One region of the Roseateles sp. DAIF2 genome, then DNA from elsewhere that is predicted to be linked to it. Evidence: riboswitches for the same ligand, from Rfam matches in the RefSeq annotation. Region 1 holds a riboswitch; each other region holds the start of a gene.
The links. Region 1 has a riboswitch for cyclic di-GMP ahead of G8A07_RS03590 (EAL domain-containing protein). Riboswitches for the same ligand answer to the same signal wherever they lie in the genome.
Positions count from the first base shown of each region.

Region 2: linked by a shared signal. The riboswitch ahead of G8A07_RS28185 (methyl-accepting chemotaxis protein) and the one ahead of G8A07_RS03590 (EAL domain-containing protein) in region 1 are both predicted to bind cyclic di-GMP.
Region 3: linked by a shared signal. The riboswitch ahead of G8A07_RS02030 (S8 family serine peptidase) and the one ahead of G8A07_RS03590 (EAL domain-containing protein) in region 1 are both predicted to bind cyclic di-GMP.

Region 1 covers NZ_CP049919.1:757,431-765,201, forward strand. The annotation lists gene G8A07_RS03550 (hypothetical protein) at 29-226, opposite strand; gene G8A07_RS03555 (SlyX family protein) at 385-627, opposite strand; gene G8A07_RS03560 (hypothetical protein) at 729-869, shown strand; gene sodC (superoxide dismutase family protein) at 909-1,469, opposite strand; gene G8A07_RS03570 (GNAT family N-acetyltransferase) at 1,544-2,005, opposite strand; gene G8A07_RS03575 (hypothetical protein) at 2,174-2,353, shown strand; gene G8A07_RS03580 (DUF2157 domain-containing protein) at 2,459-3,448, shown strand; gene G8A07_RS03585 (GDYXXLXY domain-containing protein) at 3,445-5,103, shown strand; cyclic di-GMP riboswitch class I at 5,208-5,310, shown strand; gene G8A07_RS03590 (EAL domain-containing protein) at 5,465-7,771, shown strand, end outside.
Region 2 covers NZ_CP049919.1:4,785,392-4,793,162, reverse strand. The annotation lists gene G8A07_RS22070 (carbonic anhydrase) at 1-266, shown strand, start outside; gene G8A07_RS22065 (ABC transporter substrate-binding protein) at 291-1,022, opposite strand; gene G8A07_RS22060 (ATP-binding protein) at 1,053-3,323, opposite strand; gene G8A07_RS22055 (ornithine cyclodeaminase) at 3,494-4,540, opposite strand; gene G8A07_RS22050 (Lrp/AsnC family transcriptional regulator) at 4,684-5,115, shown strand; cyclic di-GMP riboswitch class I at 5,188-5,278, shown strand; gene G8A07_RS28185 (methyl-accepting chemotaxis protein) at 5,346-7,154, shown strand; gene G8A07_RS22040 (GAF domain-containing protein) at 7,161-7,751, shown strand.
Region 3 covers NZ_CP049919.1:428,457-436,227, forward strand. The annotation lists gene G8A07_RS02005 (zinc ribbon domain-containing protein) at 1-523, shown strand, start outside; gene G8A07_RS02010 (TAXI family TRAP transporter solute-binding subunit) at 523-1,563, shown strand; gene G8A07_RS02015 (LysR substrate-binding domain-containing protein) at 1,574-2,494, opposite strand; gene G8A07_RS02020 (hypothetical protein) at 2,638-2,868, shown strand; gene G8A07_RS02025 (S8 family serine peptidase) at 3,077-5,197, shown strand; cyclic di-GMP riboswitch class I at 5,545-5,632, shown strand; gene G8A07_RS02030 (S8 family serine peptidase) at 5,763-7,550, shown strand.

The DNA.
Region 1 (7,771 bases):
CGATGCGCGCGCGCCGCCGCTTGCCTCGTTACTTCTTCTTGTCCTTGTTCTTCTCTTTTTCTTTGTCGTAATGCCACTTGATGGCGAAGAACATGCCCGTGCCGAACACGAGCAGCTTGAACGTGACGAGGACGAGGGGAATCCAATCCATCTTCTGAGTACTTCCTGTCGTGAGGCTCGCCAGCTCCAATGTCGACGCCATTCGCACGGACCGGCTCGGACTCATGAATGAATGAGCAGCGCTTTGCTGGCGGATTGAACTGTGCCAAATCCTGGCCGCATTGCCCAGGCTCAGATCCCGTCGAAACGGAGCGGATCAGATGCGTCGGTCGGGGTGAAGGTTGGGGCCGAGTCGCGTTCTGGCGCTTTGCATCACCGGCCCCATCAGTAATGCGGCGGCAGCTCATCCCTCAAGCTCCGCACCGTCACCCCGCCGTCGCCCGAGCCGCCCTGCTGCTTGAGTTCCTGCAACTGCCTGGCCAGCAGTTCGATCTGCTGCTGCTGGCGGGCCACGATCTCGTTCAGGTGGTCGACCAGGTCCTCGGCGAAGCTGGCCTTGATCTCCAGCTCGGTGATGCGCTGCTCCAGCAGCTGCTGCTGATGTGGTGGGTTGGCGATGTCGTCCATGGGCGTATTGGACAACAGCAGAGCACGCAACGGGCTGCGTGCGTGACGGAATCCACGCCCGCTCGCCGGCGGGCGGCGGCGCGGCCTCTAGCATCCGCGCCATGAAAATGATCTACGTCCTCGCGGCCATCCTGGCTTGCAGCCTGGTCGGTGCCCTGGTGGCCGGCCGCGCCCTGAAAACCACCCTGCTGGTCGCCACCGGGGCCTTGTCTCTCTACGGCATCTTCCGCTTGATCGGTTAGCAAACAGACAAGCGGGCGGCGGCGGCCAGGGCTTCTGGTTCAGTCGCCGATCACCCCGCAGGCGACACGCGCCCCGCCACCGCCCAGCGGCGCCGGATGGTCGGCATGGTTGTCGCCGCCGGCGTGCACCATCAGGGAGCGCTGGCGCACCTCGGCCAGCTTCTTCAGGCGCGGCGCCAGCACCGGCTGGCGCGCGCTGCCGTCGGCCGCCACATAGAGCGGCGGCAGGTCGCCCAGGTGGACGTCGTCGGCCCACGGCTCGCCATGCTTCTTGCTGCCGGCCGGGTCCAGGTGGCCGCCGGCCGCGAGCGCCGGCACGCGCGCGCCGTTCTGTTCGGCGCTGGCGCAGGAGGGCTTCTCATGCACATGAAAGCCATGCAGGCCCAGCGCCAGGCCCTGCAGCGCCGGGTAGAAGGCCAGGCCATAGGGCGTCTCGACCAGGCGCACCGTGCCGATGCTGGCACCCTCGCCGTCCGCGGTGACGACGCGCAAGGTGACGCTGCGCTCCTCCGCGGCCCGCGCCGGCAGGCAGGCGAGGGTGCTCACCGCGGCGGTGGCCAGCAGGGCGGCGAGGAGATGAGGATGGCGACGACGGGTCATGGTGGGGTACTCCAGAAAGATTGCTCGATGACGAGCGCACCATTCTGGACGGGGCCGCCGCGCCCGGCCGTCCCTCAGGCGTGGGACGCCAGCGGCTTGTGCATGAAGACGCTGTAGGGATCGTCGCGGTAGTCGCCGAAGGGGCCGCGGCGCGCGAAGCCGCAGGCCTCGTACAGGGCCAGGGCCTCGGTCTGGTAGGGGCCGGTCTCCAACATCAGCGCGGGGCTGCCGGCCGCCTGCGCCTCGTCCTCCAGCCGCGCCAGCAGCCGGCGTGCCAGGCCTTGCCCGCGGGCGTCGGGATGCACATACATGCGCTTGATCTCGGCAAAGTCCTGGCCCAGCACGACCGCGCCGCAGCCCAGCGCGCGGCCGGCCGCATCGCGCACCACCGCGAAGCGCACCCGCTCGGCCTGCAGCGCGTTCAGGTCCAGCGCGTAGACGCTCTCGGGCGGGTAGAGCTCGTGCTGGTAGGCGTCGAGCTCGGCGATCAACTGGGCGATGTCGGGCTGGGCGGGCGATTCGAGTCGGATCTGCATGGCGGCAGTGTAGGCAAGGGGCATGCCAGCCCTGGGCCGCCCGTCATCTTTAACAAACGAAACAAAGGCCTGACAGGCCGGAAATGCGGCTGCGACGGCGGGCCGCGACAGTTGCGCCATGCCGTGATGAAGCAGTAGCAGCACAGACCGCCCTCCCAGGAGCCCGCCATGACCCAGCAGCCAACGCCCGAGCCGCCCTACCGCAGCGAAGCCTTCGCCGAGGATCTGCAGTTCCTGCTGGAGCCGGCCGCCACGCCCGGCTGGCTGAGCGGCCGCCGCGTCGAGGCGCTGCTGGGCCTGCTGCCGCTGTGCACCGCGCTGCTGGGCTTCGCCTTCGCGCTGCTCTGAGCCCTTCTCCCCTAGCCCCCACATCCTGGCCACCGCGCGCCGGTCCCCCGTCGGAGGGAGGCTTGGGTGCGGGTGTGCCTCATTGTTTGCCCAGGAAGCCACGGCATGATGTCCACCATGGATCTGCGTTATCACCTGTTCGAGCTCAGCGCCCGTCATCAACTTTCGCCCGCCGCGGCGCTGCGCCTGCAGCAGCTGGCCGGCCTGCACGAGGAGCCGCCCGGCCTGCGGCGCTGGCTGCCGCGCCTGGTGGCGGTGCTGGCCGCGGCGCTGGGCGGGCTCGGGTTGGTGATGTGGGTGGCGGCCAATTGGGCCGAGCTGGGGCGCTTCGCGCGCTTTGGCCTGCTGCAGGGGCTGATCCTGCTGCTGTGCCTGGCCGCGGCGCTGCGTCCGGCGGCGCGCGCACCGCTGGCCCTGCTGGCCTTCATCGCGACCGGCGCGCTGTTCGCCTATTTCGGCCAGACCTACCAGACCGGCGCCGATGCCTGGCAGCTGTTCGCGCTGTGGGCGGCGCTGGGTCTGCCGCTGGCCTTGGCCGTGCGCTCCGACCTGCTGTGGGCGCCCTGGGCCCTGGTGGCGCTGCTGGCGATCACGCTCTGGACCCAGACCCACACCGGCCGCAGCTGGCGCGTCGAGCCGGGCGATCTGCGCGTGCACCTGCTGGGCTTCGGCGCGATGCTGGCCCTGGGCGCCGCGCTGGCCGCGCCGCTGCGGCGCTTCACCGGCGCGGGCCTGTGGTCGCTGCGCCTGGTGGCGCTGTTCGCGGTGATCGCGCTGTCGCTGGCCGCGGTGGGCGGGCTGTTCCATGTGCGCATCGCGCCGCAGTACGGCCTGGGCCTGCTGTTCCTGGCGCTGGCCGCGGCGGGCCTGGCGACGCGGCGCGGCTTCGACGTGTTCGGGCTCAGCGCGGTGGCCCTGGGCCTGGACGCGCTGCTGGTCGCGGGCTTGACGCGGCTGCTGTTCTTCCATGGGCGCAGCGGAGGAGGCGACCCGATCGGCGAGTTCCTGCTGCTGAGCCTGTTCGCCGCCGGCCTGCTGGCGGGTTCGGTGACCCTGATCCTGAAGCTGGCGCGTCGCGCGGAGGTCCAGGCATGAGGCCCGCATCGGACTGGCTGCGCGCCGCGGCGGCCGAGGGCCTGCTGCCGGCCGATACCCGCCTGGCCACGGACGAGGCCGGCCAGCATCGGCCCTGGCCGGTGCTGCTGCTGATCGCCTGCGGCGCCTGGATCGCGGCGCTGCCGCTGCTGGGTCTGCTGCTGGCGCTGGTCGGCTATGCCTGGCTGGATCGCGGGCCGGGCAGCTATCTGGTCGGCACGGTCCTGCTGGTCGGCGGCGTGCTGGCGCTGCGCCGGCGCGACCTGCCGGTCTTCGTCGAGCAGCTGGTGTTGCCGCTGCTGCTGCTGGGCGCGGGCCTGCTGGCTTTCGCCGCGTTCCGCGATCTGCCGGGGCGGCTGGCGGCCCTGCCGCTGCTGGTCCTGACCCTGGTGCTGGCGCGCTGGCTGGAGCGGCCCTGGCTGCGCGTGCTGCTGGGCGCGAGCGCGGCGGGGCTGACGGGCTTCCTGCTGCTGCCGCTGGAATGGCGGCATTCCATCGCCGACCTGATCCGCTTCCTGTTCTTCTGGCTGACGCCGCAGCTGCTGCTGGGCCTGTGGGCCGCGGCGCTGACCTGGCAGCAGCGCCATGCACTGGCCGGCCCGTGGCTGCGCTGGGCCGCGCCGCTGGAGCAGTTCGCGGCCGGCTGGCTGCTGGCCTGCCTGGCGGCGCTGTGCGCGATGTCCGGCATGAGCTTCCTGGTCGGCGGCTTCGCCGGCGGGCAGGGCGGCACCGGCTCGCTGCTGCTGGCGATCGGCAGCGCGCTGACGCGCAGTGAAATGCTGGCGCCGCTGCTGCTGCATGGCTGCTCGCTGGCGCTGGCCCTGGCGGCGGCCTGGCTGCTGTGGCGGCGCTGGCCGGGCTGCCGGCGGCCGATGCTGCTGGGCCTGGCCGCCGCGCTGGCGGCGCTGGCCTTCCTGCTGCCCGGCTTGGGCGCCACCCTGTTCGCGCTGGCTCTGCTGGCGACCACCCAGCGCTGGCGCCTGGCGGCGGCGGCCGGCGTCGCGGCGGCCTGGATCATCGGCGGCTTCTACTACCAGCTGGACTGGACCCTGGGGCAGAAGGCGCTGCTGCTGGTCGGCCTCGGCGCGCTGCTGGGCCTGCTGGCCTGGCTGGCGCGCCGACCGGCCGAGGCGGCGGCAAGACCCGACCCCGCCCCCGGCGCCGCACGCTGGCTGCTGGGCGGCGGCGCGCTGCTGGTGCTGGCGGTGGCCAACGGCGCGATCTGGCAGAAGGAGACGCTGATCCGCGACGGCCGGCCGGTGTTCGTTTCGCTGGCGCCGGTGGATCCGCGCTCGCTGATGCAGGGCGACTTCATGCGTCTGAACTTCGCGCTGCCCGGCCGGCTGGAGGGCGAGGAGCTGCTGCGCCTGCCGGGCGCACAGCGCCCGCTGCTAGCCGCGCGGCTGGACCCGCGCGGCGTCGCCACCGGCATGCGTCTGCAGGCGCCGGGCCAGCCGCTGGCCGAGGGCGAGCTGCTGCTGGAGTTGACGCCCAAGGACGGGCGCTGGGTGCTGGTCAGCGATGCCTGGTTCTTCGAGGAGGGGCAGGCCGCCGCCTTCGAGGCCGCGAAGTTCGGCGAGTTCCGCGTGCTGCCCGACGGCCGCGCGCTGCTGGTCGGCATGGCCGATTCGAGCCTGCACCCTATTCGGCCCTGAACGTGAATTCTTGGCGGCGGCCGGCGCGCACATGTAAAGGCGCGCCTGGCGCCGAACCGGCCGAGTCTGTAACGGGTAGTATCCGCGCCTCGATGTAGAACAAAGAACCTACTCGGCACACCCGGTCTGAAAAGCGGGGTCGCAAAGCCACCGGTCTAACGCCCGCGTTTTTTCAAAGCGCGCGGCCATGACAGCGGGGTTGCCAGCTTCCGGCATCGGCCGGTCGCCTGCCGCATGCGCCACCCCGCCTTTTCCGTTCGTCCGTGCCGCCCGGCCGCCCATGAACGGATCCCCGACGTTTTCGCTCCCCGCCCCGCAGCCGGCAACGGCGCGGCCGCGGCGTTTCAGCGGCCGCCACCTGATGCGCCAGATCCTGGCGCCGGTGCTGCTGGTGCTGCTGGCGATCGCGCTGCTGCTGGGCCTGTCGGCGCGCCAGCAGCAGCAGCGCAGCGAGCAGCAGCAGGGCAACGAGATCCGGCGCCAGGCCCAGAGCCTGTGGCTGCGCCTGGCCGACGACGAGGCGCGCCGCCTGCGCTGGCTGGCCCAGCAGGCGCGCGAGAACCCGGCGCTGCAGCGCGCGATGCGCGCCGGCGACCGCGCGGCCCTGCTGCTCGCGGCGCGCGGCGAGTACGGCGCGATGCGGCGCGAGTCGGGCATCAGCCATGTCGCCTTCATCACGCCGCAGCAGCGCACGCTGCTGCAACTGCTCGACCCCGAGGCCGGGGGCGGCGAGCTGGTGCTGCGCCCGGTGCTGGCCGAGGCGGCGCGGCTGGATGCGCCTGCCGAGGGCTGGGAGATGGCGAGCACCGGCGTGCCGGTGCTGCGCCATGTCTCGCCCTGGCGGGTCGACGGCCAGCTGATCGGCTATCTGGAGCTGGGCACCGAGCTCGGCTGGTTCGCGCGCCGCCTGGGCGACCTGCTGTCGCTGGAGGTGGTGGCCGCGGTGCACAAGCGCCATGGCAAGGAGCGCGACTTTGCGCGCGGCAAGCAGCTGCTGGGCCTGGCCGGGCAATGGGACGAGCATGCGCAACTGGCCCTGCTGCACAACAGCCTGCCGGCGCTGCCGAGCGGCCTGCTGGAGCCCTGGCAGGAGCTGGCCGGCGGCGGCGAGGATCCCGGCGTGCTGGAGCTCACCGGCGACCGGCGCGACGAGCGCAGCTGGCTGGCCAGCCTGATGACCGTGCACGACCGCCAGGGCCGCGCGCTGGCCTCGCTGGCCCTCCTGGACGACATCAGCGCCAGCCGCGCCGCGGCGACGCGGCGCTGGGGCTGGATCGGCGGTCTGTGCGGCGTGCTGGGGCTGGCGCTGTTCGCCGGCCTGTACTGGCGCGTGCGCCATGTGGCGCGCACCCTGTCGCGCGCCGACCGCGCGCTGCGCGCCAACGAGCAGCGCTTTCACGACTTCGCCACCGCGGCCGGCGATTGGTGGTTCTGGGAGCTGGATGAGCGGCTGCGCTTCAGCTATGTCTCTCCCAATGTCGAGCATGTGACCGGCCGCGCGCCGGCATCCCTGCTGGGCCGCACGACGTGCGAGCTGCTGCCGGAGCACGAGAGCGATCCCGCCTGGGCCGCCCATCTGCAGGACCTGGAGCGACGCCGCCCGATCCGCCAGTTCGAGTTCGACCTGAGCCTGCCGGACGGCGAGCGGCGCTGGATCCAGATCAGCGGCCTGCCGCTGTTCGACGAGGACGGCGCCTTCCAGGGCTACCGCGGCACCGGCAGCAACATCAGCGCGCGCAAGGCCACCGAGCTGGAGCTGCGCCTGGCGGCCACCGCCTTCGAGGCGCAGGAGGGCATGTTCATCACCGATGCCGAGCGCCGCATCCTGCGCGTCAACAAGGCCTTCAGCCTGATCACCGGCTTCTCGGCCGAGGAGGCGCTGGGCAACACGCCGCGCCTGCTCAGCTCCGGCCGCTATGCGCCCGAGTACATCGAGGAGATCGCCGCGCTGGTGGCGCGCCAGGGCCGCTGGCAGGGCGAGATCCTGAGCCGGCGCAAGAACGGCGAGATCTATCCGCAATGGCTGACCCTGTCGGCGGTGCGCGATGCGCAGGGCGAGCTGAGCCATTGCGTGGGCCTGTTCAGCGACATCACCGAGCGCAAGGCGGCCGAGGCCGAGATCGAGCGCCTGGCCTTCTACGACCCGCTGACCGGCCTGCCGAACCGCCGCCTGCTGCTGGACCGGCTGCAGCGCGCGCTGGCGGCGGCGCAGCGCGGCCAGCGCCATGGCGCGCTGCTGCTGATCGACCTGGACAATTTCAAGACCCTCAACGACACCCAGGGCCATGACCTCGGCGACCTGCTGCTCAAGCAGGTGGCGGGCCGGCTGCTGCCCTGCGTGCGCAAGAGCGACACGGTGGCGCGCCTGGGCGGCGACGAGTTCGTGATCATCCTGGACGAGCTCAGCGAGGCCGGTCCCTGCGCCGCGGCCGAGGCCGAGGCGGTGGGCGTCAAGCTGCTGAAGAAGCTGACCCAGCCCTACGAGCTGCCGGGCCTGGAGCACCACAGCACCGCCAGCATCGGCATCGCGCTGTTCGGCCCCGGCTCGCTGGGCCTGGACGATGTGATGAAGCAGGCCGACCTGGCGATGTACCAGAGCAAGGCCGCGGGCCGCAACGCGATCCGCTTCTTCGACCCGGCGATGCAGAGCGCCGCCAGCGAGCGCGCG
Region 2 (7,771 bases), 2.0 Mb from region 1:
GGAACAACCTGCCGCTGGAAAAGCATGAGCCGCTGAACGGCCCGGGCCTGATGGATATCGCCAAGCTGCTGCCCGAGGACCGCGGCTACTACACCTATATGGGCTCGCTGACCACGCCGCCCTGCAGCGAGGGCGTGCTGTGGATGGTGATGCGCCAGCCGGTGCAGCTGTCGGGCGAGCAGCTGGAGATCTTCGCCAAGCTCTATCCGATGAATGCGCGTCCGCTGCAAAAGGGCTCGGGCCGGCTGATCAAGCAGAGCAAGTAGCGCCGCGGCGGCGCTGTCGCCGCCTCAGGGCGCGTAGCCGTAGCTGCCGTAGATGCGGCGCAGCACGCCGCGCTTGTCCAGCGCGGCCAGCGCGGTGTTGAGCTGGCGCACCTGCTCGTCGGGCAGCTGGCGGTTGCAGGCCAGGTACATCTCGGAGCGATGGATGGTCAGCACCGGCTCGACGCCGGCCAGGCCCAGCTGTTGCAGACGGTAGACGCCGATCATCCGGCCGGTGGCCCAGAAATCGATGCGCCCGGCCAGCAGCTTGCGCGGATTGACATCGTCCGAGGGCGCGATGTCGACCAGGAAGCCGCGCGTCTGCAGCCAGCCGACGATCGCGTCGCCCTGGTAGCTGCCGATGCGCATGTTCTGCACCTCGTCGAGCTGGGTCGGCCGGCTGCTGCCGCTGCGCGCGAACAGGGCCCAGTCGTTCACCACCAGCGGGCCGATCCATTTGTACAGGGCCTCGCGCTCGGGCGTGCGCGACATCGAGTAGACGCAGGTGTTGATCTGGTTGCGCGCCATCGTGATCGCGCGCGCCCAGGGGTAGATGTTCAGCTCATGCTCGTAGCCGATGCTCTCCAGCAGGGCCTTGACGATCTCGGTGGACATGCCGATCACCTGGCCGCGCGAATCGCTCATGCTGAAGGGCGGGTAGTCCTCGGTGACGAGGATCAGGCGTTCGGCGGCGAATGCCGGTGCAAGGGCGAGGCTCAGGGCCAACAGCGTGTACGAGGGGCTGCACGACAAACGCATGGCGGACCTCCTTGCCGGGGTCCCACGATGCTACGCCCGGGCGGGCCGCCGGCTCAACCACAGCCTGAGGGTGGCGAACAGCTGTTCCGCCACCACCGGCTTGGCCACATGGTCGTTCATGCCGGCGTCCAGGCAGCGCTGGCGCTCCTCGGCGAAGGCGTTGGCGGTCATCGCCAGGATCGGCAGCTCGCGGCCGCGGCTGCTGGCGCGGATCGCGCGGGTCGCGTCCAGCCCGTCCATCACCGGCATCTGCACATCCATCAGCACCAGCGCATAGTCGCTCTGCTCGACCATGTCGACCGCCTGCTGGCCGTCCTCGGCCACGTCGACCTTCAGTCCGGCGCTGGACAGCAGCGCGACCGCCACCTCCTGGTTGACCGCGTTGTCCTCGGCCAGCAGCACCCGGGTGCCGGCGAACTGCTGCTGCAGGTCCTGCGCGATCTGGTTGCGGCTCAGCGGCAGCGGCGCGCGGCCATCGTCCGGCGCCGGCTGCTCGACCCTGAGGGTGAACCAGAACAGGCTGCCCGCACCGGGCTCGCTCTCGACGCCGACCTCGCCGTGCATCAGGTGCGCCAGGCGCCGGCAGATCGCCAGGCCCAGGCCGGTGCCGCCGTAGCGGCGCGTGGTGGAGCTGTCGGCCTGCTCGAAATCCTGAAACAGGCGCGCCTGCGCCTCCTCGCTGATGCCGATGCCGCTGTCCTGCACCTCGAAGCGCAGCTGCACGCGGCGGCCCTGTTCCTGCTCGACGCGGGCGCTCAGGCGCACGAAGCCCTGCTCGGTGAACTTGACCGCGTTGCCGGCGAAGTTCAGCAGCACCTCGGCAATGCGCTGCGAGTCGCCCAGCAGCGGCCGCGCGGCCAGGCGCGGGTCCAGGTCCAGGTCGATGCGCAGGCGCTTCTCGGCGGCGCGCTGGGCCAGCATGCTCTTGATGCCGTCCAGCACCTGGCCGACGCTGAACTCGGCCCGGGCCAGCTGCAGCTTGCCGGCCTCGATCTTGGAGAAGTCCAGCACATTGTTGATCACCGACAGCAGATGCTCGGCGGCATCGGCCACCTTCTTCAGCCGTTCCTGCTGCTCGGGCTCGAGGGTGTCGCGCCGCACCAGATAGGTCAGGCCGATGATCGCGTTCATCGGTGTGCGGATCTCGTGGCTCATATTGGCCAGGAAGGCGCTCTTGGCCAGGCTGGCGGCCTGGGCGGCCTGGGTCGCCTCGGCCAGCTCGGCGGTGCGGGCCTGGACCAGCTCTTCCAGATGGTGGCGGTAGCGCTCCAGCTCCAGTGCGTCGCGGCGCTGGCGCGAGATGTCGGTCAGGAAGCCGTGCCACAGCACCCCACCGCTCTCCGGGCCGTCCTCCAGCTGCGCGATCGCGTTGCCATAGAGCCAGCGCTCGCTGCCGTCGGCATGATGGGTGCGGAACTCCTGCTGCCAGGGCGTCAGGTGCCGGGCCGAGGCCATCAGCGAATCGCGCACCAGGGCACGGTCCTCGGCATGCAGCCGCTCGAACCAGGCGTCGGCCTGCTCGGCCAGCTCGGCCGGCGAGATCTGCAGATAGTCGCGCACCGCCTCGCTGACATAGGCAAAGGAGAACTGGCCGCCGCTCTTCATGCGCAGCTGGAACACCACGCCTGGCACGGTCTCGGCCATGCCGCGCAGGCGGTTGATCAGGTCGCGCTGCGACTCGAACTGCTGCTGCAGCGCGTCGCGCATATGTTCCAGATGGCCGCCCAGCCGGCCGATCTCGTCGCCGCGCTGGCGGCCCAAGGCGGCCGAGAAGCGGCCCTCGGCCAGGTCGTTGGCGAAGCCGCTGAGCTCGCGCAGCGGGCGCAGCAGCCGTGAATTCAACAGCATCAGGATCAGCAGCAGCGAGATCAGCAATTGGCCGCCCACCGTCAGACCGTAGAGCCAGCGCTGGCGCGCCAGCGCGGCGCTGGCCAGGTGGTCGTCCAGGTCGATCTGGATATGGCCGATCTTGGCGCTGCCGCGGTAGATCTCGCGCTCACCCTGGAACAGGCGGCCCTTCTGGCGCTCCGGATAGCGCATCTCGATGAAGGGCACACCCTGCGAGGCGTCGCTGACGCGCACGCGCACCACCTCGGGCGATTTCATGATCGCGGCCACCACCTCGCGGGCGGCCACCTGGTCCAGGTTCCACAGCAGCTCGGGCAGGCTGGAGGCCAGCACGTCCAGCTTGGCCTGCAGCTCGGCCTGCTGGGCCTGTTCGACCTGCTGCGGCTCGCGCAGGCCGATCCACAGCCCGCCGATGATCAGCGCAGGCAGCAGCAGGCCAATGCTGGCGCCCATCGCGAGCGCGACAAACAGCGAGCTGGAGGCGTTTCTGCGGCTCAATATGACCTCGGACGGCGTCCTGGGCGTAGGAATGCGTCCGACTGTACCCCCGGCTTCCGGGGGGAAACCGAGATCTGGGTGACCAAAGTCCGGCAAATGACCCGCGCCGGACCCGTCCGGCGGCCTCAGGCCGCGCGGCGCAGCTGGGCGCGGCGGTGCGCCGAGCCGGTGTGGCGGAACAGGTCCTTCGGATCATCGGCCGGCGGCACCAGCTCGACCTCCTGGCCGATGCCCAGCTCCAGCGCCAGGCGGTAGACCAGGCGCAGCGCCGAATAGTCCTCCAGCGCGAAGCCCACCGAGTCGAACACCGTGACCTGCTCGCGGCTCTGGCGCCCCTCGGCCTGGCCGGCCAGCACGCGCCACAGCTCGGTGACCGGATGGTCGGGCGCGAGCTGCTGGATGTCGCCCTCGATGCGGGTCTGCGGCTCGTACTCGACGAAGATGCGCGCGGCGCGCAGCAGCTCGGCATGCAGCTCGGTCTTGCCGGGGCAGTCGCCGCCGACCGCGTTGATATGCATGCCCGGTTCGATCATCTCGGGTGTCAGGATGGTGGCGCGGGTCTTGTCGGCCGTCACCGTGGTCACGATGTCGGCACCGCGCACCGCCTCGGCCACCGAGCCGGCGCGGCGGATGCGCAGGCCGGGGTAGGCGGCCAGATTGCGCTGCAGCTTGTCGGTCGCGGCCGCGTCGATGTCGTAGGCGACGATCTCCTCGATGCCCAGCTGGTTGTGGAAGGCCAGGGTCTGGAACTCGCTTTGCGCGCCGTTGCCGATCAGGGCCATGCGGCGCGAGTCGGGCCGCGCCAAGGTCCGAGCCGCCAGCGCCGAGGTGGCGGCGGTGCGCAGCGCGGTGGTCAGGGTCAGCTCGGACAGCAGCGGATAGCCGCTGGCCACCTCGGCCAGCACGCCGAAGGCCATCACGGTGTAGAGCCCGCGGCTGGTGTTGATCGGATGGCCATTGACGTACTTGAAGGCGTAATGCCGGGTGTCGGCGACCGGCATCAGCTCGATCACGCCGACCGGCGAATGGCTGGCCACGCGGGCGGTCTTGTCGAACTCCTCCCAGCGCAGGAAGTCCTCGCGCAGGGCCTCGGCCAGCTCGGCCATCAGCGGCGCCACGCCCTTGCGCTGCAGCAGCTGGGTCAGGGCGGGTACATCGATGAAGCGGGTCATGAACATCTCCGACGGGGCGGCTCTTGGCGTCGTGCTGGCCGTCCTTTGCGCAAATTCTGGTCGGGAGCATGGCTAATAAATAGCTGGCAAAGCGTTCAATATGTTGTGTTAACTTTGCAAAACGCCAGGCGATTCAAATCACTATGTCTAATATCGACGACACCGACCGCGAGTTGATCGCGCTGCTGCGCGACAACGCGCGGCTCTCGGTTGTCGCGCTGGCGCGCCAGCTGCGGGTGGCGCGGGCGACGGTGCAGAACCGCATCGCGCGCCTGGAGCGCGAGGGTGTGATCGTCGGCTACAGCGTGCGGCTCAAGCCCGCGGCCGAGGCCCAGCGCATCCGCGCGCTGATGAATGTGGCGGTGGAGGGCAACCGCACCGCCGAGGTGCTGCGCGAGCTGCGCGGCCACCCGAACGTCGCGGCCCTGCACAGCACCAACGGCCGCTGGGACCTGGTGGCCGAGCTGCGCGCCGACACGCTGGAGGAGTTCGACCGGGTGCTCAGCGGCGTGCGCCTGATCGAGGGCATCGCCAATACCGAGACCAGCATCCTGCTGTCGACCTACAAGGTGTGATGCCCGTCACGGGCTCGGGTTGAACCCGAGAGGGTAAACCCGCCCTCATTGGTGCGATCTGCATACAATGCCGCGCTTCTATCGCACACCCGTTCGAAAGGCGGGGTCGCAAAGCCTCCGGTCTACCTTCCCGACCCGGGACCAGGACAGCGGGGTTGCCGCACCGGCCGTCGCCGGTCGTCCGCAGCCGGCTTCGCGTCTCCGTCCCGCCCCAGGAAAGACCGCCCGCCATGCTGACAACCATCAAGAGCCGCCTGATCGCGATCTGTATGCTGATCGTGATCGCCGCGATCGGCGTCGCCACCCTGGCCAGCTATCTGAGCGTCAGCGCCCATGCGCGCCGCCAGGTGCTGGCGCAGCTGAGCGACCTGGGCGAGGCCCACGCCGGCACGATGGCGGGCTGGGTCAAGGCGCAGAAGGATATCGTCGCGGCGCTGGCCCCGGCCGCCGCGCTGGATGCACCGCAAGCGGCGCTGGAGCAGGCGCTGAAGTCCGGCCGGCTCGACCTGGCCTTCATCGGCCATGCCGACAAGCGCATGATCTCGGTGCCGGACCGCCAGCGTCCGGCCGACTACGACCCCACCGTGCGCCCCTGGTACAAGCTGGCCGAGGGCGCCGACGCGCCGGTGCTGACCGCGCCCTATATCGCCTCCTCCAGCAAGAAGCTGGTGGTCAGCTTCGCCAGCGCGATCAAGGCCGGGGGCGCGACCCGCGCGGTGGCCGGCGCCGACGTGGCGCTGGACGATGTGATCGCGACGCTCAAAAGCATCAAGCCGACCGAGAGCGGCTTCGCCTTCCTGCTGGCCAAGGACGGCAAGATCATCGCCCATCCCGATGCCGCCCTGACTCTGAAGCCGGTGGCCGAGCTGTCGGCCGGCTTCACGCCCGAGCTGCTGGCGCGCGCCAACGGCCGCGAGCTGGCCGAGGTCGAGGTGCGCGAGCGCCATTTCTTCGTCAAGGCCACGCCGGTGCCGGGCACCGACTGGACCCTGCTGGCCGCGGCCGAACAGGACGAGGCGCTGGCCGCGCTGTCCAGCCTGCTGGCGACGGCCGGCGTCTCGCTGGTGGCGGTGGCGGCGGTGGCCGCGGCGCTGTCGGCGCTGGCGATCGGCGTGCTGCTGAAGGGCCTGGGCCGGGTGCGCGGCGCGATGGACCAGATCGCCTCCGGCACCGGTGACCTGACCCAGCGCCTGGACGCCGAGGGCCGCGACGAGATCGCCGACATCGCACGCGCCTTCAATCTCTTCGTCGGCAAGATCGAGCATGTGATGCTGGACGTGCGTGCGACCAGCCAGTCGATGGCGGTGGCGGCGCGCCAGATCGCGGTCGGCAACCAGGACCTGAGCCAGCGCACCGAGGAGACCGCCAGCAATCTGCAGCAGACCGCCAGCTCGATGGAGGAACTGACCGGCACCGTGCGCCAGAGCGCCGATTCGGCCGCCAGCGCCAACCAGCTGGCCGACAGCGCCGCCCATGTCGCGCGCCAGGGCGGCCAGGTGGTGTCCCGGGTGGTGACGACGATGGAGCAGATCCAGCATGCCAGCCGGCGCATCAACGACATCATCGGCACCATCGACGGCATCGCCTTCCAGACCAACATCCTGGCGCTGAATGCGGCGGTGGAAGCCGCACGCGCCGGCGAGCAGGGCCGCGGTTTCGCGGTCGTGGCCGGCGAGGTGCGGGCGCTGGCGCAGCGCAGCGCCGAGGCGGCCAAGGAGATCAAGGGCCTGATCGGCGCCAGCGTCGAGCAGGTCGAGGGCGGCACGGCCTTGGTGGCGCAGGCCGGCTCGACGATGGACGAGATCGTCGCCAGCGTGCAGCGCGTCACCGCGATCATGGCCGAGATCAGCGGCGCGACTCGCGAGCAGAGCCAGGGCATCGACCAGGTCAACACCGCGGTGGCCCAGCTCGACCAGATGACCCAGCAGAACGCCTCGCTGGTGGAGGAATCGGCCGCGGCCGCCGAGAGCCTGCGCGACCAGGCCAACAAGCTGGCCGACATCGTCGCCGGCTTCCGCCTGAGCCAGCCGGCCGGCTGAACCATCGTGAGCGCCGGCGGACCATCCACCCTGGAGCGCCTGCGCCGCCTGGGTCTGGCGCTGGCGGACGGGCAGCTCAAGCGCCAGGCCTACCGCCTGGCGATGCTGGCCCTGCTGCGCGAGCAGTTCGATTGTTCGCGCACCAGCCTGTGGCGCTTCAGCGGCCAACCCGGCGACCTGCGCCTGGTGTGCCGCGCAAGCGTGGGGCGGGGCGGCGACAACGCGCTGCTCGGCGCCGAACTGGATCAGGCGCAGTACGGCGCCTACTTCGCGAAACTCGCCCGGGAGGGCGTGTTCGCCTGCGAGGACTGCGTGCGCGAGCCCGCGCTGGCGCCGCTGCGCGCGGCCTATCTCGATGCGCAGCGCGTGCGCGCGCTGCTGGACGTCAGCTTCGACGTCAACGGCCGGCTCTACGGCGTGCTGTGCTGCGAGCAGGCCGAGCTGCCGCGCGCCTGGCTGCCCGCCGAGATCGCCGCGCTGCTGCGCTTCGGGCGCATGGTCAGCCTGCAGGTCGCGCGCGCGATTCCCGACGAGCTGCGCCAGGCCGCCTTCGTGGCCGATCCGCTCACGCTGCCGCCGGGCCGCGGCCTACGCTGAGGCCCCGATCGCGCCCGTCC
Region 3 (7,771 bases), 330 kb from region 1:
CGAGCGCCGCCATGCGCTGGTGTTCACGGCCACGCCCGCAACGGCGCCGCCCATGCTGCCGACCTTGCGGCGTTGGCCGCTGACCCTGGCCTTGGCCCTGCCGGCGCTGGGCGCGCTGCTGGCCTATCGCCTCTATGGCCCGGCCGCACCGCCACCGGCCGTTCGCCCCCCTCCTGCGCCGGCCGCATCTCAGCCCCTATCACCGCCGCCGCAAGCGGTCGTGCTCCCGGCGCTGGCGGCCTTGCCGCCACCCCTCGCGGCGTCCGAAGCGGCGGAAACCGTCGAGGACCACCTCCAGCGCGAGGCACCGTCCGGCGCCGGCTTGGTCGAGATCCGGCCCGTGGCAAAGCCGCGTCAGGCCGCGCCGGCGCATGGCCGCGACGCACCCCCACGCGCGGCGCGCAGTGCGCTGGCCGACGATCCGGCGCAGCGCCCGACGCCGCCGCCGGGGCCCTGCACCGATGCCGTCGCGGCGCTGGGCCTGTGCGCCGGCGATGCCGCCAACCCCTCGAGGAGACCGTGATGATGACGACAACGATCAAGATGCTGGTGGGCGCTGCCGTCGCGGCTGGCGGCCTGTTGCTCGCCTGCGGCGTTGGCCTTGCGGCCACGGTCGACTACAAGATCGTCACCGCCTCGGACAAGGGCACCTATTACGCGATCGGCAAGGACCTGGCGCGCTATGTCGCGCCCGGGGCCGACATCAATCTGGAGGTGCTGGCCACCTCGGGCTCGGCGGCCAATGTCAAGCTGCTGCGCTACGAGCCGGGCGTCAAGTTCGCGGTGGTGCAGGCCGATGTGTTCCAGGCCTTCGTCGACCGCTCCGGTGCCGGCAATGCCGAGGCCAGCGCGCTGATCCGGCCGCTGCGCGTGATCCTGCCGCTCTACAACACCGAGATCCACTACATCGTGCGCGCTGACTCGCCGCTGAACTATCTGCACGATCTGCGCGACGCCAAGATCAACGGCGGCCTGGTCGGCAGCGGTGCGGCGCTGATCACGCACACGCTCTACCGCATGATGTTCGGCGGCCCGATGCCCGACGCGCAGGCTAGCTTCCTCTCCAACGAGGAGGCCCTGGTCAAGCTGATCGGCGACAAGTCGGTCGACGTGGTGGTGGTCGCGGCCGGGCAGCCGGCGCCGCTGATCGCCAACATGAAGCCGGAGGCGCAGAAGTTCATCAAGCTGCTGAAGTTCGATCCCAACCATCCCTCGGCCAAGTTGCCGCTGGGCACCTACACGCCGGCCACCGTGTTCGCGCGCAGCTATCCGAACCTGCTGAGCGAGGACTTCACGACCATCTCGGTCGGCGCCTTCCTGGTCACCTACGACTACAACCTGAGGGGCACGGTGGAGAGCTTCCGCAGCTTCGGCCGCTCGCTGTGCCAGAACTTCGAGCGGCTGCAGGAGCATGGTCATCCCAAGTGGCGCGAGGTCAAGCTGGCCCTGCCCGAGCTGGGCTCGGGCTGGATCTACTACCCGCCCACCGCGCGCGAGCTGCGCGCCTGCACGCCGAAGAAGCGCTGCTCCAACGAGGAACGCATCCTCGGCCTGTGCAACTGAAGAAGGCGCGTCAGCCCGCCGGCGCCGCGCTCAGTTCCTCGCGCAGCCATTGCCGCAGCGCCACCAGCGGCGCCCAGTCCTCCAGCGCCGGCGGATAGGCCAGGTGATAGGGCTTGGCATGCCGGTAGCTGATGGTCAGCGGCGACAGGCGCTTGAGCCGGCCGTCGCGCAGCGCATCGGCCGCCAGGATCTCGCGCGCCAGCGCGATGCCCAGATCCTGCTCGGCCGCCTGCAGCAGCATCCCGGCGTCGTTGAAGACCGCCACCGGCGTGATGCGGCGGGTCACGCCGGCGGCCGCGAACCATTCGACCCAGGGCTCGTCGTCGCCCAGCAGCGGCTCGGCGCCAAAGCAGCTCTCATGCGGCTCGGCATGGGGGCGCCGGCCGGTCAGGCCCAGGCGCTTGGCCGCCGCTGGTGAACCGACCACCACCAGCGGCATCGAGATGCCGATCAGCACCTCGGACGCCAGCCCCGGCCAGGGGCCCGAGCCCTGGCGGATGCCGGCATGGAAGCCCTCGCGCGCCAGGTCGACCAACTGGGCCGAGGTGCTGATCTCCAGCACCAGGCCCGGATGCCGCTGGCGCCAGCGCTGCATGCGCGGCAGCAGCCAGCGCTGGGCGAAGGAGGGCAGCACCGACAGACGCAGGGTCTGCGCATCCAGCCCGGCCGCGTCGCCCGCCGCGGCGACGCCGCGCTCCAGTTCCGCCAGCGCCTTGTTGACGCTGGCCAGCAGGGCCTCGCCCGCGCCATTCAGCACCAGGCGGCGGCCGCGCCGCTCGAACAGCGGATGCCCCAGCTGGGTCTCCAGCGTCCGCAACTGATGGCTGACCGCGCTATGGGTCAGGTGCAGGCGCTCGGCCGCGGCGCGCAGGTTCTGCAGCTGCGCCACGACGCGGAAGGTCGGCAGGGTGTTCAGGGGCAGGCGGGACATGTGGCGTGGCGGCTTTGCTGGTTAGAAATTTCGACCAAATCGGCGAAAAACAATCAATTCCATTGTCCAGAGGCGGGCCCTATTCTGAACCCACTCGCCAAGCTTTTCCTTGCCCCTCTTGTCGGAACCCCTGGAGTCTCACCATGACCGCCTGTACCACCCCTTCCGTCGCGGCCCTTGCCTCGATCGACCCGGCCGGCCGCTCGTTCTGGCGCCAGCTGCTGGCCCGTCTGCTACCGCCACCGGCCGCGCCCGAACCGGTCGGCCTGCACGACCTGGATGCGCGCATGCGGCGCGACATCGGCTGGTGCGAGGAGACCGTGCCGATGCCCGAGTTAGGCGCCTCGGCGCGGCGCGGACTGGACTTCCTCTGAGCCGCGCGACGGCCTCCCCGCGGCACCCCCTCAGTCGGGCGGGCGGTGCTTGTCGTGCCGTGCGATTTGCGCACTAATTCACGCGAGAGGTCCGTCCACCAGGCAGCGATGCCGAACCGGCCGGACCTGTTTGTCGGGGAGCAAGACGAGGTCGATGCGCCGGGCGTGAGCAGAGAGTCGCCGGCCTTGTCCGTTTGGAGCCGTGACCATGGTCCTCACCGCCGTCGCGTTGGCCGCCAGCCTGTCGTCTTCCCAGGCCTGCACCTGGGATCCCGCCACCCAAGCCGCCTACGAGGGCGATGTCGCCAGCAGCGTCGAGCGCTTCCAGGACCTGCCGCCGGAGCAACGCAAGGCGCTGCGTCAGCGCATCGACCGGCTGCGCTTCGATGAGCTGGTCTGGATCGATCGCGACGGGGTACGCGGCGAGCAGCGCTACGGCGATACGCTCAGCGGCCTGCTGAGCGGCCGCGGCGTCTGCGACCGGCCTGACCGCTCGGCCCTGAAGGTCGCGGAGCCGGCGCTGGCCTTCTGCGAAGGGCGGCAGTGCATTTTGGTCACGCTGAACGGGCACCACAGCCTGCGGGTCGAGCGCACCGGCCTGTCGCCACGGGCCGGCGTGGATCCGGAGCTGGTGCTGAGCGCCTATCCTCCGGCCGCTGGTGAGCCGGTCTATGCCCCGGGCCGGCTGTTGGTACTGGCGCGGGCCGGGCTGTCGGACGTGGAGCTGGGCAAGGTCATGGGTCCGCATGGAGCGAAGGCGAGACGAATCGGCAAGAGCGACCTGCACGTGATCGAGCTGCCGGGGAACGCGTCGGAGCGAGCGGTGCAGGCGCTGCTGGCCAAGCACCCGCAGCTGCGCTTCGTGGAGCTGGACCGGCGCGTGGCCCCGGCGATGGCGGTCAACGACCCCTATGCCGGCAGCCAATGGCACCTGAGCAAGATCGGCGCGCAGACCGCCTGGGACAAGAGCCAGGGCGCGGGCGTGACGATCGCGATCCTGGACACCGGCATCAACGCCAGCCACCCCGACCTGGCCGCGCGCATGGTGCCGGGCTGGAACTTCTACGACAACAATGCCAACACCACCGATGTGCATGGCCATGGCACGGCCGTGGCCGGCGGCGCCGCGGCGACCTTGAACAACGGCGTGGGCGTGGCCGCGGTGGCCGGCGCGGCGCGGCTGATGCCGGTGCGCATCGCCGACGCGAACGCGTATGCCTACTGGAGCACGGTGGCGCAGGGCGTGACCTGGGCGGCCGACAACGGCGCGCGCATCGCCAACATCAGCTATGTCGGCGTGGCCGGCAGCGCGGCGGTGCAGAGCGCGGCCAATTACATGAAGAGCAAGGGCGGCCTGGTGATCGCGGCAGCGGGCAACAACGGCATCGAGGAAACCATCGCGCCGACCAGCTCGATGATCGTGGTGTCGGCCACCGACAGCGCCGATGCGCTGGCCAGCTTCTCCAGCTGGGGCAGCTTCGTCACCGTGTCGGCCCCGGGCAAGGACATCTGGACCACGACGCGCGACGGCGGCTACCAGGCCTGGTGGGGCACCTCGATGGCCAGCCCGGTCGTCTCCGGCGTGCTCGGCCTGATGATGGCGGCCAAACCCGCGCTGAGCGGCAGCCAGATCGAGAGCCTGCTCTACAGCACAGCCCAGGACCTGGGCGATGTGGGCCGCGACAAGAAGTTCGGCTATGGCCGCGTCAACGCCGCCGCCGCGGCGGTGACGGCCGTGCTGACCGCCGCCGCGCCCGACACCCAGGCGCCCAGCGTCGGCATCGCCGCGCCGCTGGGGCTGAGCAACGTCAACGGCCTGGTGGCGGTGGACGTGACGGCCAGCGACAACGTCGGCGTCAGCCGGGTCGAGCTGCGGGCCAACGGCCAGCTCGTCGCGACCGACACCACGGCGCCCTATGCCTTCAGCTGGGACTCCAGCAAGGTGGCCAACGGCAACGCCAACCTGGTGGCCTATGCCTATGACGCGGCCGGCAATGCGGGCAGCTCGGCGGCGGTGACGGTCAATGTGGCCAACATCGTGGTGGCCGACACGACCGCGCCGGTGGTGAGCATCCTGAACCCGGTCAATGGCAGCACGGTGTCGGGCACCTTGAGCATCAGCGTCTCGGCCAGCGACAACGCCGGGGCGGCGGGCCTGGTGCAGACCCTGGCGATCGACGGCAAGACCGTGGCGACGGGCAGCGGAGCGAGCCTGGCCTACAACTGGAACACGCGCAAGGCGGCGTTGGGGACGCACACCGTTACCGCCACCGCCAGGGATGCTGCCGGTAACAGCCGCAGCGTGTCGGTGCAGGTCACCATCCGCTGAGACCGCCGCCCGCGTGCATGCTGCACCCGAGGTGTGATCAGATGTAAGCGGCCGAGGCACCACGCCCGGCCGACTTTTCCCGAGGAAACGGGATGCTTGTCCGCGGAGGCTGAACCGCTGCGGCGCGCCCAACCGGCCGTTACAAGTCCGCCCTGGCCTTGTCAAGGGGCTGCCGATAATGCGGGCGTGGATGCCTGATGGATTGGCCTCTCAGCGATATTGGCGGCTCGCCCCGGAGCTTTTCGGGGTGGCAGCGGACCCGATGGCTACCGCCCGGTAGCCCATCCCGCTCGACAAGAAAGAGCCCCAGCGCCTGTGCAGTACGACAGGCCCCCGCAGCAGAGTTGTTCTGCAAAGGGCAAACCGCGCGAAAGCGCGGGACGCAAAGTCAACGGTCTAAAGGGCCTGTGGCCCCATGACGGCTGGACTGCCAGACACAACCCCGTGCATCGCGGATGCTTTCCCGCGTCCGATGCCGTCACGGCGTGCAATTCCCTTGCCGCCGCTGCCCCCGTCTGCGCAGACCGGCCCAAGAGGGTCCAGGTTCTACTCAGAAGGTTTGGGTATGAACTTCTCCTCTTTCTCCGCCGGTTCCTCCGCGCACCGGATCCTGCTGCAACGCGGCTCGCATCTCATGATCGCCATCGCCACGGGTCTGGCGAGCTGGGGCGTTTCGGCACAGACGGCCGAGCCAGAATTCGCCAAGGGGCGCCTGCTGGTGCAGGCCCGCGCGGGGCTGTCGGATATTGAGATGGAGAAGGTTGCCAAGGGCCATGGCGGGAAGGCACGACGAATCGGCAAGAGCGACCTGCACGTGATCGAGCTGCCGGGGAACGCGTCGGAGCGAGCGGTGCAGGCGCTGCTGGCCAAGCACCCGCAGCTGCGCTTCGTGGAGCTGGACCGGCGCGTGGCCCCGGCGATGGCGGTCAACGACCCCTATGCCGGCAGCCAATGGCACCTGAGCAAGATCGGCGCGCAGACCGCCTGGGACAAGAGCCAGGGCGCGGGCGTGACGATCGCGATCCTGGACACCGGCATCAACGCCAGCCACCCCGACCTGGCCGCGCGCATGGTGCCGGGCTGGAACTTCTACGACAACAATGCCAACACCACCGATGTGCATGGCCATGGCACGGCCGTGGCCGGCGGCGCCGCGGCGACCTTGAACAACGGCGTGGGCGTGGCCGCGGTGGCCGGCGCGGCGCGGCTGATGCCGGTGCGCATCGCCGACGCGAACGCGTATGCCTACTGGAGCACGGTGGCGCAGGGCGTGACCTGGGCGGCCGACAACGGCGCGCGCATCGCCAACATCAGCTATGTCGGCGTGGCCGGCAGCGCGGCGGTGCAGAGCGCGGCCAATTACATGAAGAGCAAGGGCGGCCTGGTGATCGCGGCAGCGGGCAACAACGGCATCGAGGAAACCATCGCGCCGACCAGCTCGATGATCGTGGTGTCGGCCACCGACAGCGCCGATGCGCTGGCCAGCTTCTCCAGCTGGGGCAGCTTCGTCACCGTGTCGGCCCCGGGCAAGGACATCTGGACCACGACGCGCGACGGCGGCTACCAGGCCTGGTGGGGCACCTCGATGGCCAGCCCGGTCGTCTCCGGCGTGCTCGGCCTGATGATGGCGGCCAAACCCGCGCTGAGCGGCAGCCAGATCGAGAGCCTGCTCTACAGCACAGCCCAGGACCTGGGCGATGTGGGCCGCGACAAGAAGTTCGGCTATGGCCGCGTCAACGCCGCCGCGGCGGTGACGGCCGTGCTGACCGCCGCCGCGCCCGACACCCAGGCGCCCAGCGTCGGCATCGCCGCGCCGCTGGGGCTGAGCAACGTCAACGGCCTGGTGGCGGTGGACGTGACGGCCAGCGACAACGTCGGCGTCAGCCGGGTCGAGCTGCGGGCCAACGGCCAGCTCGTCGCGACCGACACCACGGCGCCCTATGCCTTCAGCTGGGACTCCAGCAAGGTGGCCAACGGCAACGCCAACCTGGTGGCCTATGCCTATGACGCGGCCGGCAATGCGGGCAGCTCGGCGGCGGTGACGGTCAATGTGGCCAACATCGTGGTGGCCGACACGACCGCGCCGGTGGTGAGCATCCTGAACCCGGTCAATGGCAGCACGGTGTCGGGCACCTTGAGCATCAGCGTCTCGGCCAGCGACAACGCCGGGGCGGCGGGCCTGGTGCAGACCCTGGCGATCGACGGCAAGACCGTGGCGACGGGCAGCGGAGCGAGCCTGGCCTACAACTGGAACACGCGCAAGGCGGCGTTGGGGACGCACACCGTTACCGCCACCGCCAGGGATGCTGCCGGTAACAGCCGCAGCGTGTCGGTGCAGGTCACCATCCGCTGAGACCGCCGCCCGCGTGCATGCTGCACCCGAGGTGTGATCAGATGTAAGCGGCCGAGGCACCACGCCCGGCCGACTTTTCCCGAGGAAACGGGATGCTTGTCCGCGGAGGCTGAACCGCTGCGGCGCGCCCAACCGGCCGTTACAAGTCCGCCCTGGCCTTGTCAAGGGGCTGCCGATAATGCGGGCGTGGATGCCTGATGGATTGGCCTCTCAGCGATATT